DNA from 3 places in the Nocardioides marinus genome. Region 2 is predicted to be linked to each of the others. Evidence: predicted binding sites of a transcription regulator. Region 2 holds the regulator's gene; each other region holds the start of a gene.
The links. The regulator LexA, encoded in region 2, represses DNA repair genes until DNA is damaged. The targets are predictions, from matches to a motif close to TCGAACANNTGTTCGA.
Positions count from the first base shown of each region.

Region 1: the regulator LexA is predicted to act here: its motif matches at 2,599-2,614, upstream of BKA05_RS03100 (HNH endonuclease signature motif containing protein).
Region 3: the regulator LexA is predicted to act here: its motif matches at 2,320-2,335, upstream of BKA05_RS03395 (HNH endonuclease signature motif containing protein).

Region 1 covers NZ_JACBZI010000001.1:629,699-634,246, forward strand. Annotated here, with positions in the region: gene BKA05_RS03080 (phosphate ABC transporter ATP-binding protein) at 1-381, shown strand, start outside; gene BKA05_RS03085 (lytic murein transglycosylase) at 410-1,156, shown strand; gene tsaB (tRNA (adenosine(37)-N6)-threonylcarbamoyltransferase complex dimerization subunit type 1 TsaB) at 1,167-1,805, shown strand; gene rimI (ribosomal protein S18-alanine N-acetyltransferase) at 1,802-2,272, shown strand; gene BKA05_RS03100 (HNH endonuclease signature motif containing protein) at 2,628-4,196, shown strand; gene BKA05_RS03105 (VOC family protein) at 4,257-4,548, shown strand, end outside.
Region 2 covers NZ_JACBZI010000001.1:503,053-507,600, reverse strand. Annotated here, with positions in the region: gene BKA05_RS02555 (hypothetical protein) at 1-90, shown strand, start outside; gene BKA05_RS02550 (LysM peptidoglycan-binding domain-containing protein) at 351-743, opposite strand; gene BKA05_RS02545 (SDR family oxidoreductase) at 967-1,779, opposite strand; gene lexA (transcriptional repressor LexA) at 1,937-2,668, shown strand; gene BKA05_RS02535 (alkaline phosphatase D family protein) at 2,868-4,548, shown strand, end outside.
Region 3 covers NZ_JACBZI010000001.1:696,513-701,060, forward strand. Annotated here, with positions in the region: gene BKA05_RS03385 (zinc-binding dehydrogenase) at 1-265, opposite strand, end outside; gene BKA05_RS03390 (hypothetical protein) at 296-718, opposite strand; gene BKA05_RS03395 (HNH endonuclease signature motif containing protein) at 801-2,306, opposite strand; gene BKA05_RS03400 (hypothetical protein) at 2,693-3,055, shown strand; gene BKA05_RS03405 (aldehyde dehydrogenase family protein) at 3,300-4,548, shown strand, end outside.

The DNA.
Region 1 (4,548 bases), 130 kb from region 2:
GGCGGGCTCTGGAACGAGGTGAAGGACCGTCTCGACGCCCCCGGCGGCGGCCTGTCCGGCGGTCAGCAGCAGCGGCTGTGCATCGCCCGCTCGCTGGCGGTCAAGCCGCGGGTGCTGCTGATGGACGAGCCCTGCTCGGCGCTCGACCCGACCTCCACCCGCGTCATCGAGGAGACGATGGTCGAGCTGGCCCGCGAGGTCACGATCGTGATCGTCACCCACAACATGCAGCAGGCGGCTCGCGTCTCCTCCCAGTGCGCGTTCTTCCTCGCCGCCCACGGCACGCCCGGCGTGATCGTCGAGCACGGCGACACCCGTGCCATGTTCGAGAACCCGCGCGACGAGCGCACCAGCGACTACGTCCACGGCCGGTTCGGCTGATCCGGCCGGGATGCCCCACACTCTCCTCGTGATCTCCGGCCCGCGCGCGATCGTGCTGTTCGCGACGCTCCTGGTGCTCGCGACCGCCGCCGCGTTCGGTCTGTCGCGCCTCTACGCGACGCCGCGCACGCTCGACCTCACCCCACCCCCGGAGTACGTCGCCGCGCCGGTGCCCGTCACCGCCGACCTGCCCGCCGCGACCCCGGTCTCCGGCCAGCTGGTCGACCAGGACTGGCTGGAGCGGACGGCCCGGCGTACCGGCATCCCGACCCCGGCGCTGCGGGCCTACGCCGACGCGCAGATCTCCCGCGTCGGCGGCTGCGACATCGGCTGGACGACGCTGGCCGGGATCGGCTGGGTCGAGTCCCACCACGGCACCATCGACGGCCGGTCGCTCACCGTCGACGGCCGCTCCGAGCCGCCCATCATCGGTGTCGCGCTGGACGGCGTCGGGCCGGTGGCCGCGATCCGCGCGACCCCCGAGTCGACCGCCTGGCACGGTGACCCGACGTGGGAGCACGCCGTCGGCCCGATGCAGTTCCTGCGCTCCTCGTGGGAGCCGTGGGCCGCCGACGGCGACCGCGACGGCGTCATGGACCCCCACGACCTCGACGACGCCGCGGCGACGGCCGCGCGCTACCTGTGCGCCTCGGGCCACGACCTCGACTCCGGCACCACGTGGGCCTCGGCGATCCACAGCTACAACCACGCCCAGGAGTACGTCGACGCCGTGCACGCCGCCGCCACCGCCTACGCCCAGCGGGCCGCCCGCTAACCTCGCTGGCGTGCTGCTCACCCTCGACACCGCGACCCCGCTCGTCACCGTCGCCCTCCACGACGGCAGCGACGTCGTGGCCGAGCACGTCGCCGAGCGGGCGATGAAGCACGGCGAGCAGCTCGCCCCGCTCATCGAGCGCTGCCTGCTCGACGTGGGCGCTGTCCGCCAGGACCTCACCGCCATCGGGGTCGGCGTCGGCCCCGGCCCGTTCACCGGTCTGCGGGTCGGCCTGGTCACCGCCCGGACCCTCGCGTTCGTGCTGGAGGTCCCCGTCTACGGCGTGTGCTCGCTCGACGTGCTCGCGGTCGAGGCCGTCGACACCGGCACGGTGACCTCCGACTTCGTCGTGGCGACCGATGCGCGCCGCAAGGAGGTCTACCTCGCGACGTACGACGCCGACGGCGCGCGTCTGGAGGGCCCGGCCGTCCTCAAGCCCGCGGACGCCGCCACCTCCGCGCCTGTCGTGGGGGAGGGGGCCGCGCTCTACCCCGAGGCGTTCCCGACGGCCGCCGGTCCGACCCGGCCCTCGGCCGGCTGGCTGGCGCGCGTGATCACCGAGGAGCGCGCCGAGCTGCTCGACCCCGAGCCGCTCTACCTGCGCCGCCCCGACGCGGTCGAGCCGAGCGCGCGCAAGCAGGTCTCGTGACCCTCGTGGTCCGCCCCGCCACCGAGGCGGACCTCGACGCCGTCGTCGCCTCCGAGGCCGACAACCTCGGTGCCGACGCCTGGCCGCCCGCTCTCGTCGTGCCCGGAGTCCGCGGCGAGGTCCCGCACGCGCACTACCTGGTCGCCGAGCTCTCCGGCGTGGTGGTCGGACACGCGGTGGTGTCGGTCGTGGTCGACGTCGCCGAGCTCCAGCGCATCGCCGTCTCCGCCTCCGCCCGCCGCTCCGGCGTCGCCTCCGCGCTGCTGGAGGAGTGCATCGAGCTCGCCCGCGCCGGCCGCGCGGACCGGATGCTGCTGGAGGTCCGCGAGGACAACGCCTCCGCCCTCGCCTTCTACGCCGCCCGCGGCTTCACCGAGGTCGACCGACGCCCGCGCTACTACCGCGACGGCACCAGCGCCGTCGTCATGCGCCTAGGCCTCGGCCCCCGCTGCTCGTTCGCTGGTTGAGGTGCGAGGAGCGCCAGCGACGAGCCTCGAAACCCCGTGCCCCGACAAGCAACCTGCTTCACGAGGCGACCGGAGGTTTCCTCGTGACCCCCTTTCACGGCACGCCCTCCAATCCACGTGGTGCTCCGTGGTCGGGGTCGGTGGGCGCCTGGACGTTCGCGCTGCAGCAGGTCCTTCATTTCTCGAAGGCGTGCTTGCGGTGGGCCTTCGCTTCGGTACTTGGTTGCGGCTCGCTCCGCCCCTTGCGCGCCGTTGGGGTGCTCGCTGGGGTTGCGGCTGGATCGTCCTCCACAGATTCGATCTGGAGCCCCGATCAAGGGTTCTATTCGAACACATGTTCTAGTAGAATCTGGTCATGGCACTCGGGCACCAGGATCACTCGGCACAGGGGTCTTCTCCTGTGCCGACCGGTGACCTGCTGACTGCCATTCGCGACCTCGACCAGGCTGCTGACCAGGCTGACCGGGACCGGTTCATCGCGATCGCCGAGTGGGCCGACCGGCACACCACCGGCCAACTGCTGCCCGACCTGTACGGCACCTTCGGGCTGCCCGACGACGACGCCCACAACGAGGCCGAGAACGCGTGGGTGTCCCGGTTCGGGATGCCCGGCGCCGACACGATGCTCGAGCTCGCCGGCCCCGGTGCACCCGAGGTCAGCGAGTTCGCGGTCATCGAGCTCGCCGCCGCACTGGGCCGTTCCACCGACTCGGGGCGGATGCTGCTGTCTGATGCCGTGGAGGCCCGCTACCGGCTGCCGAAGATCTGGGCCCGCCTCGAAGCGGGCCAGGTGCAGGTGTGGCGGGTACGCCGCGTCACCGACCTCACCCGCGGCCTGACCGCCGAGGCCGCTGCGTTCGTCGACGCCCATCTCGCCCACGTGGTGCACACCGCCTCCTTCGCCACCGTCAAGAGGTTGGCCGCGGAGGCGGCAGCACGCTTCGACCCCGAGACGGCTGAGATGGAAGAGGTCGACACCCGCGCCAGCCTCCACGTCCACCTCGACCTGGCGACGGCTTGGTCGATCGGGACCGCCAACGGTGTCCACCTGTCCGGGCTGCTGGACCGTGCCGATGCCGAGGAGCTCGAGGCAGCGATCCGCACCATCGCCGACCAGCTGCTGGCCGCCGGCTCCACCGATACCCTCGACGTCCGCCGTGCCAAGGCCCTGGGCTACCTCAGCCGCGGCGACCTCACCCTCGACCTCGACACCTCACCGGCCGAGCCAGGTGGTCGAGCAGCGACCGACGGCACCGACGCAGGTGGTCGAGCAGCGACCGACGACACCGACGCAGGTGGTCGAGCAGCGACGAGCGCCAGCGAGGAGCGGGCGTCGAGACCACCCCGCAACCCCCGCCAGGTCGTCCTCCACCTCCACCTCTCAGAAGCCGCGCTCCGCGGAAACGAAGGACCCGGCACCCCCGAGGTCGACCCCGACACCGGGATGCTCGGCCTCCACCTCGCCCGCCTCGAGAACCACCACCAGACCCTCACCGCCGACACCGTCCGCGAATGGCTCGCCGTTCCCGGCACCCAGGTGGTCGTGAAGCCGGTCATCAACCTGGCCGACCAGATCGCCGTCGACTGCTACGAGATCCCCGACCGCATCTCCACCCGGGTCAAGCTCAAGCGCACGACCTGCGTCTTCCCGCACTGCACCCGCACCTCAGCCAGGGTCGACCTCGACCACATCGAGGAGTACGTCCCACCCGACCAGGGCGGACCACCCGGCCAGACATCAACAGACAAACTCGCCCCCCTGTGCAGACGCCACCACCGGGCCAAGACCCACCCCTCCCCGGCCTCGACGAACTCGACCACCGTGGCCTGGGACTACCACCAGCTCACCCCCACCACCTGGCTCTGGACCAGCCCCCACGACATCCGGTTCCTCGTCCACCCCGACGGCACCACCGAGCTCTGAGACGAGCCCCGGCGTCACAAACCCCTGGACGCTGAGCCGTCCCGTCGCCAGGGTCGTCCCATGACCCTGCGCATCCAGTGCCTGACCATCGACTGCCACGACCTCGACCTCGTGGCGACCTTCTGGGCAGAGGCGCTCGGCTGGCGCCGCACCTTCGCCGACGACGAGGAGGCCTGCCTCGAGCCGCCGCAGGGCGAGCTGGGCGACGGGCTGCTCCCGGACCTGCTGTTCATCAAGGTGCCCGACGACAAGACGGTGAAGAACCGTCTGCACCTCGACCTGCGCCCCGGCGTGGTAGACACCCAGGAGGCCGAGGTGGCGCGCCTGGAGGCCCTGGGGGCGACGCGGGCCG
Region 2 (4,548 bases):
CGCGAGCTCGGCGTCGTCGCCCCGGACCCAGCACCCGGCACCGAGCCCCCCGCTCCGCGACCCAAGGGCGGCAAGCGCGCCGCGCGCTGAGCCTGGCCCCGCCCAGGACGGCCGGTGCGCGAAGGTCTGACTGATATCGGTCGAACCTGCGGGTTCGCGGTCGAAGGTTCGACCGCGCACCGCAAGGTCTGACTGACATCAGTCAGACCTTGCGGCCCGCCCAGCACCACCGAGGGGCGGTCCCGCCGTGGGCCCGCCCCTCGTCTTCCCCGTGGTTTCGCCGGCCGGGGTCGAATCGACCGGCGAAGTCTGTGCGCCCCTTCCGGGGCGGTGCTCCCGTCGCGTCGCGCTCAGCTGTCGGCGGGGACCCGCAGCCGCTGACCGGCGACGAGCATGCCGCTCTCGAGGTGGTTGAGCTGCTGGATGGTCGACATCATGTCGCGGACGTCGCCGCCCTCGGCCCGGGCCGAGGCGATGTCCCACAGGGTCACCCCGGTGCCGACCACGATCGTGTCGGTGGGCACCGGCTGCCCCTTCTCCGAGGTCGCGACCGAGCCGCCAGCGAAGGCCACCGCGATCGCCACGGCCACCAGCAGGCCGACCACGAAGACCACCAGGCGACCGCGCCGGGTCAGGCGCAGACGGCCGTCGGTGCCAGCAGCCGAACGCGGTGCCGAGCGCGGAACCGGACGGGCGGAGGTGCGGGCCGGGAGGTGGACTGCGGGAAGGACCATGGTGCTCATCGGGATCTCCTGGGGAAGGCGGAGTGGGTCTGCGAACCGATGTCTACCGACGACCACCGACAGTCCCGGTCAGGGAGGACCGGGCGGGCCTGGGGCCGACGGCTCGACCACCAGTTCGATCGAACACGTGTACGAGAGTAGATCAGGTGTTCGAACGAGATCAAGGGTTTCTGCGAACAAATGTTCGACTGCCCCTGCGTGGGCCGCGAGCCCACCCACCCCGTCAGCCGCGGCGGAGCGCCCGACGACCCTGGGCGGCGAAGAGCGCGGTCCCCTTGGCGGCGACGCCGGGAGCCAGGGAGATGGTGCGCATCAGGGCCCCGCGCCACACCGGCACCGTCCGGATCACGCGGCCGGTCCCGACCAGCCCGACGGCCGCCTCGGCGATCTCCTCCACCGACAGGATCCGACCACCCGAGTGAACCAGGGCCGCTCCCAGGCCTTCGGGGTCCTGCTCGTCCAGCATGGCCGTCCGGACCCCGTCGGGGCAGATCGCGTGCACCCGCACCCGACGCGCCGTCTCGGCGGCCACGGACATGGTGGCCGACACGGTCGCGGCCTTGGTCGCGGCGTACACGCTGTAGCCGGGGACCGGCCCCAGCCCCGAGAGGGAGGCGGTGTTGACGATGTCGCCGGAGCCGTCGCCGAAGGCCTCCAGCGCAGCGCGCATGCCCCACAGGACACCCAGGAGGTTCACCTCCACCAGCCGGCGCACCTGCTCCTCGGAGAGCTCCGAGAGTCGCCCGTCGTCGCCGACCCCGGCGTTGTTGAACCAGGCGACCAGACGACCGTGCCCGGCCGCCACCTCGGCGACCGTGCGGTGCGCCTCCGGGTCGCGCACGTCATGGGCCAGTCCGGCGACGGCGCCGATCTCCCGCGCGGTCGCCTGCACGGCCTCCCCGTCAACATCGGTGACGACCACGGCGTACCCCTGGGCCACCAGCAGCTCGGCGATCCCGCGGCCGATGCCGCGAGCAGCACCGGTGACCACGGCACTGCGCTGGATGGGGGCGGCGGGGACCGGGCGGGGCGTCATGGCCCGAGTGTGCTCGACACGCCGATTCGAACACATGTTTGATCGCGGACCGGATGAGTCATAGCGTGTGAGCACCACGACGCAGGCCGTGCCACACCCGTGCCGCCGCGTCCGCGGGCGCACCCTGCGGGCCGGTGGTCGAACCAGGAGGACCCCCATGGCGACCAGCCACGACGACGCCGCCCCCGGCGTGAGCGCGCTCCCCGACGGCCCGCCCGACGCCAGCGGGCTCACCCCGCGCCAGACCAAGGTGCTGGAGACCATCCGCGACGCGGTCGCCCAACGCGGCTACCCGCCCAGCATGCGCGAGATCGGCCAGGCCGTCGGCCTGACCAGCACCTCCTCGGTGGCCCACCAGCTGAAGGTGCTGGAGGAGAAGGGCTTCATCAAGCGCGACGGCAGCCGGCCCCGCGCCCTCGAGGTCTTCCTGCCCGAGTCGATGGCCGCACGGCGCGCGATCTCCTCGGCCGACGAGAGCTCCTTCGACGAGACCGGGGTCGGCGACACCCTGCCCGCCGCCTCCTACGTGCCGATGCTCGGCCGGATCGCCGCGGGCGCGCCGATCCTCGCCGAGGAGCAGGTCGAGGACGTCTTCCCGCTGCCCAAGCAGCTCGTCGGCGACGGCCAGCTCTTCCTGCTCGAGGTGCGTGGTGAGTCGATGATCGACGCCGCCATCTGCGACGGCGACTACGTCGTGATCCGCCAGGCCAACACCGCCGAGAACGGTCAGATGGTCGCCGCGATGATCGACGGCGAGGCCACCGTGAAGACCTTCTCCCGCAAGAGCGGGCAGGTGTGGCTGCTGCCGCACAACGACGCCTTCGAGCCGATCGACGGCACCCACGCCACCATCCTCGGCATCGTCACCGCCGTGCTGCGCAAGGTCTGAGGGGTACGCCGGCGGCGGGTGGTCTCGACGCCCGCTCGTCGCTGGCGCTCCTCACTGCTCGACCACCGGTAGGCGCGGGGTCTCGACGCCCGCTCGTCCACCGGGTCGCGGGCGGTCGCCTGGTGAGCACCGGGTGAACGGACGGTGCTCACTCCGGCGAAACCGTCACGAAACAGGGGGCGGCGTCGTTGGATGAGTCGTGACCTCGACGAAGCCGCCGACGACGCCCCCCACCTCGTCCTCCTCCCCCTCCGCGTTGCCCCGCCGCACCGTCCTCGCGACCGGCGCCGCGGGAGCCGCCGCGGCCGGGGTGCTCGGCAGCGGCGTACGCCCTGCGCAGGCCGACCCGACGGGGCAGCCCGGTGCGGCCGACGGGGCCGAGCGCGGGAAGGCGACGCACGAGGTCTTCCAGCACGGGGTCGCCTCGGGTGACCCGTTGCCGCGCCGGGTCGTCATCTGGACCCGCGTCACCCCCACCCCTGCGGCCACGGCCGGCTCGGGCAAGGGCGGGCCGGTCACCGTCACCTGGCAGGTGGCCAAGGACAAGCGGTTCCGCAAGGTCGTCAGCAAGGGCCGGTTCCGCACCAGCGCCGGGCGCGACCACACGGTCAAGCTCGACGCCAGGGGCCTCAAGCCGGACACCGAGTACTTCTACCGCTTCCGCGCCCTCGGCCAGAAGAGCCCCGTCGGCCGCCTGCGCACGGCGCCGCGCAAGCGCGCCGCCCTGGACAACCTGCGCTTCGGGGTCGTGTCCTGCGCCAACCTCGAGGCCGGCTTCTTCAGCTCCTACCGCGGCCTCGCGGCGCGCGAGGACCTCCACGCCGTCCTCCACCTCGGCGACTACCTCTACGAGTACCCCACCGGCGAGTACGGCATGGGCCAGGACAACGTCGTCGTCCGCCCGCACGACCCGCCGCACGAGATGGTCAGCCTCGAGGACTACCGCCGCCGGCACGCCAACTACAAGGCCGACCCCGACCTGCAGGCCCTGCACGCGCGCTACTCGTGGATCCTCACCTGGGACGACCACGAGGTCACCAACGACCAGTGGAAGAACGGCGCGGAGAACCACGACGAGTCCGAGGGTGACTACAAGGTCCGCCGTGCCCGCGCCCACCGCGCGTACGACGAGTGGATGCCGGTGCGGATGGACGGGACCGCTGCCCTGGGCGACGGCACCCGCCTCTACCGTCGGCTGCGCTTCGGCAACCTCGCCGAGGTCTCGATGCTCGACCTGCGCACCTATCGCGACGAGCAGGTCTCCACGCTCGCGCCGACACCCGTGCCGGCGCTCGAGGCCGAGGTGAGCGACCCGTCCCGCTCCATCACCGGCAAGAAGCAGATGGCCTGGCTCAAGGAGTCACTCACCCGCGGCGACCACGCGCCGCAGTGGAAGGTCATCGGTAACCCGGTGATGATCGCGCCGGTCACCTTCGGCGACCTGCCCAACGACCTGATCGACCCCATCAACGACGTGACCGGCATCCTCCCCGGCGACGGCGCGCCCTACAACGTCGACCAGTGGGACGGCTACACCGCCGACCGCCGCGAGGTCCTCGGCCACATCCGCGACCACCAGGTCAAGGACGTCTTGTTCATCACCGGCGACATCCACTCCGGGTGGGCCTGCGAGCTGCCGCTGGACACCTCCACGCAGCCGCTCTACGGCGACTCCTACGGGGTGGAGTTCGTGTGCTCCTCGGTCACCTCGAACAACCTCAAGGACATCACCGGCGCGCCGCAGCTCACGCCGCTCGTGGAGACCGCGATCCTCGCCAACAACCGGCACATCAAGTACCTCGACTTCGACAACCACGGGTACTCCGTCCTCGACATCACCCCCGAGCGCGCCCAGATGGACTGGTACGTCATCGGCGCCC
Region 3 (4,548 bases), 190 kb from region 2:
AGGCGCGGGCGGTCCCGCGTCCCTGCGCGACGACCTCACCGCACAGCTCGTGCCCCAGGACGGTCGGCTCGGTGGAGCGGATGCTGTGGGCGTAGTCCAGCTCGTCCATCACCGCCGCCAGCTCGTCGGCGTGCCGCCGGGCGTGCAGGTCGGAGCCGCAGATACCGGTACGCCGCACGCGCAGCACCAGCTGGCCGGGACCCGGCTCGGGGTCGGGCAGGTCGACCAGGGACAGCTCTCCGCCTTCGCAGCTCACCGCACGCACGCGCATCATGCTGCCGCATGGAGCCGTCGGTCAGTCGCTGCCCAGCCAGACGGCCGCGCCGGGGCACTCCTCATCGACGTCGATGCCACCGGCCATCCGGGACGACGACTCGCCGCCGCCCACCTGGAGCTGGTCGCCGAGCTGGTGCTCCTCGCCGTCCGGCAGGGCGAGGGTCAACGGGTTGTCACGCACGACCTCGGTCCCGTGGGGCCAGACGACGACGTAGGGCACTGCGCCGTCCTCGAAGTCCAGCCCGAGGCATCCGTCGACGACGGCGAGGCGCCCCGGGAGCAGGGCATCCATCCCCGAGCTGCTGCGCGCGCCGATCAGGACGGTGACGTCATCGACCACCGTGACCTCTGCGCCGCCGCAGCCGCTCAGCGGTCCGGCCAGCAGCGCCGTGGCCAGCAGGGTGGAGGAGAGGCGCTGACCGCGGCGGGTGCTCCGAGACATGACGAGAGTCTGAGGGTTCACGACCGCGACTGCCAGGGGCATGGCCTCCGCGCGCTCAGAGCGCGCCGTCAGGTCTCGCCCGTCAGAGCTCGGTGGTGCCGTCGGGGTGGACGAGCAGGCGGATGCCGTGGGGGCTGGTCCAGAGCCAGGTGGTGGGGGTGAGCTGGGCGTAGTCCCAGGCCACGGTGGTCGAGCCTGCTTGGCTGCTGGGGACCGGGGATGGGTGGGTCTTGGCTCGGTGGTGGCGTCTGCACAAGGGGGCGAGTCGGTCGGTGGCTGTCTGGCCGGGTGGTCCGCCCTGGTCGGGTGGGACGTACTCCTCGATGTGGTCGAGGTCGACCCTGGCTGAGGTACGGGTGCAGTGCGGGAAGACGCAGGTCGTCCGCTTGAGCTTGACCCGGGTGGAGATGCGGTCGGGGATCTCGTAGGAGTCGACGGCGATCTGGTCGGCCAGGTCGATGACCGGCTTCAGCACGATGTTGGCGCCGGGCACGGCGAGCCACTCACGGACGGTGTCGGCGGTGAGGGTCTGGTGGTGGTTCTCGAGGCGGGCGAGGTGGAGGCCGAGCCGTCCGGTGTCGGGGTCGATCTCGGGGGTGCCGGGTCCTTCGTTTCCGCGGAGGGCGGCTTCTGAGAGGTGGAGGTGGAGGACGACCTGGCGGGGACGGCTCGAGCGGGGTGGTCTCGACGCCCGCTCCTCGCTGGCGCTCGTCGCTGCTCGACCACCTTCATCAGCGAGGTCGAGGGTGAGGTCGCCGCGGCTGAGGTAGCCCAGGGCCTTGGCGCGGCGGACGTCGAGGGTGTCGGTGGAGCCGGCGGCGAGCAGTTGGTCGGCGATGGTGCGGATGGCGTGCTCGAGCTCTTCGGCGTCGGCGCGGTCCAGCAGGCCGGTCAGGGGGACGCCGTTGGCGGTGCCGATGGTCCACGCGGTCGAGAGGTCGAGGGTGACGTGCAGAGACGCGGCGGTGTCGACCTCCTCCATCTCACATCCCTCGGGGTCGAACCGTGCTGCCGCCTCGGCCGCGAGCCGCTTGACCGTGGCGAACGAGGCGGTGTGCACGACGTGGGCCAGGTGCGCATCGACGAACGCAGCGGCCTCGGCGGTGAGCTGACGGGTGACCTCGGTGACCCGCCGGATGCGCCACACCTGCACCTGGCCGTCGAGGAGTCGCTGCCAGATCTTCGGCAGTCGGTAGCGGGCTTCGACCGCATCCGAGACCAGTACCCGGCCGGAGTCGGTGGAGCGGCCCAGCGCCGCGGCGAGCTCGATGACCGCGAACTCCGACACCTCGGGGGCGCCGGGGCCGGCGAGCTCGAGCATGGTGTCGGCGCCGGGCATCCCGAACCGGGAGACCCACGCGTTCTCAGCCTCAGCGTGGGCGTCCTCGTCGGCCAGCCCGTAGGTGCCGTAGAGGTCGGGCATCAGCTGGCCGGTGGTGTGCCGGTCGGCCCACTCAGCGATCGCGATGAACCGATCCCGGTCGGCCTGATCGGCAGCCTTGTCGAGGTCGCGGATGGAGGTCAGCAGGTCACCGGTCGGGACAGGAGCGGTGTCCTGTGCCGAGTGATCCTGGTGCCCGAGTGCCATGTCCAGATTCTACTCGAACATCTGTTCGAAGAGAAGGGCGAAGGGGTCCTCGGAGTGAATCTGTGGAGGACGATCCGGCCGCAACCGAAGCGAGCACCTCAGCGATGCCGGACTGTTCGATCGGACCGCAACCAGGTACCGAAATCAATGCCCACCGCAAGCACGGCTTCGAAAAATGAAGGACCTGCCGCCGCGCGAACGTCCAGGCGCCCGCCCACGCCCACCACGGAGTCGAAGCAGACCGGAGGGTGTGCCGTGAAAGGGGGTCACGACAGACCCTCCAGACGCCCCGTGGGGACGGCTACTTGTCGGCGTACGGGGTCTCGACGACGGCTCGCTGGCGCTCGCCTGCTCGACCAGCAGCGCGTGGGCCGTACGATCCACGCGTGGAGACCCTGCGCCTGATCCTGCTGTTCGTGCACATCCTCGGCTTCGCCGCGCTCATCGGCGGGCTCATCGCCCAGGCCGGGCCGGGGGAGAAGAAGGTCAACGCGGCGATGCGCGACGGCGCCGGCACCGCGTTCCTCGCCGGCCTCGCGCTGGTCGGGGTGCTCTCGGCCGGTGACCAGGAGCCCGACAACACCAAGGTGGGCGTCAAGCTGCTCATCGGCCTGGTGGTCCTGGTGCTGGTGATGGTCAACGTGCGCAAGCCGAGCATCCCGCAGGGCCTGTGGGCCGGGCTGCTGGCGCTGTCGGTGCTCAACGTCGCGATCGCGGTCTTCTGGTCGCCCGCGCACGCCTGGGCCTGACCGCGCGCCCCGCGTGGGGGTAAAGAATCCTCTGGTGTGAGCCAGGGGACGTTTCAGCCTCTTCTCAGGTTGGCAGGCTGCTGTCACTGGGGTGAGGCGGCCACCAGCTCGACGTCGCCGTCGGGCCATCGCGGTCGTGCCGCCATCACCGCCACGTGGACGCCGGGTGCGGCGGTGACAGCAGCGTGCCCTCCAACGCCCCGGTGTCGGACGCAGACCCCGACCCGAGGAGCCGTGCACCCCCATGTCCGACCCCAGCCTGTTCATCGACGGCGAGTGGCGCCTGGCCGCCGACGGCGCGACGCGCGAGATCCGCTGCCCCGCTGACGGTACGCCGGTGCGCACCGTGTCCGAGGGTGGCGCCGACGACGCGCTGGCCGCCGTCCTCGCGGCGCGACGCGCCTTCGACAACGGGCCGTGGCCGCGGACCACCGGGCCCGAGCGCGCCGCGCTGCTGCACCGCCTGGCCGACCGGCTGGAGGCCGACAAGGACGAGGTGGCCCGTCGGGAGTCCCTCGACACCGGCAAGCGCTTCGTGGAGAGCCAGATCGACGTCGACGACATCGTCGGCGTCTTCCGGCACTTCGCCTCCCTCGCCCAGGCCGAGGCGGGCCGGGTCGTCGACCCGGGGATGCCCGACGTGCGCAGCAGGGTCGTCCACGAGCCGGTCGGCGTCTGCAGCCTGATCACGCCCTGGAACTACCCGCTGCTGCAGACGGCCTGGAAGGTCGCCCCGGCGCTGGCCGCCGGCAACACCTTCGTGCTCAAGCCCAGCGAGCTGACCCCCTCCACGGCGATGTGGCTGGTGGACGCGCTGACCGAGGTGGGCCTGCCCACCGGCGTCGCCAACCTCGTCACGGGCGCGGGCGACCGGGTGGGCCCGATGCTGACCGAGGCCCCCGAGGTCGACCTTGTCTCCTTCACCGGCGGCATCGTGACCGGCCGCCGGATCATGGCGGCGGCCGCGCCGACGGTGAAGCGGGTCGCCCTGGAACTCGGCGGCAAGAACCCCAACATCGTCTTCGCTGACGCCGACCTCGACGCTGCCATCGACAACGCCCTCACCGCGGTGTTCCTCGACTCGGGCCAGGTCTGCTCGGCCGGTGCCCGGCTCATCGTCGAGGACACCGTCCACGACGAGGTCGTCGACGAGCTGGTGCGCCGGGCGAAGGAGATCCGCCTCGGCGGCCCCTTCGACGACGACGCCGAGACCGGGCCGCTGGTCTCGGCCGCCCACCGGGAGAAGGTCGAGGCCTACGTCGCGGCCGGGCTCGAGGAGGGCGCGACCCTGCGGTGCGGGGGTGCCCGCCCCGAGGGCGCGGCCTACGAGCAGGGCTTCTACTACCTGCCCACCATCCTCGACGACTGCGCCGCCGACATGTCGTGCGTGCAGGAGGAGAGCTTCGGCCCGGTGCTCACCGTCGAGCGCTTCACCGGCGCGGACCGCGAGGCGCGCGAGGAGGCGGCCGTGTCGATCGCCAACGACACGATCT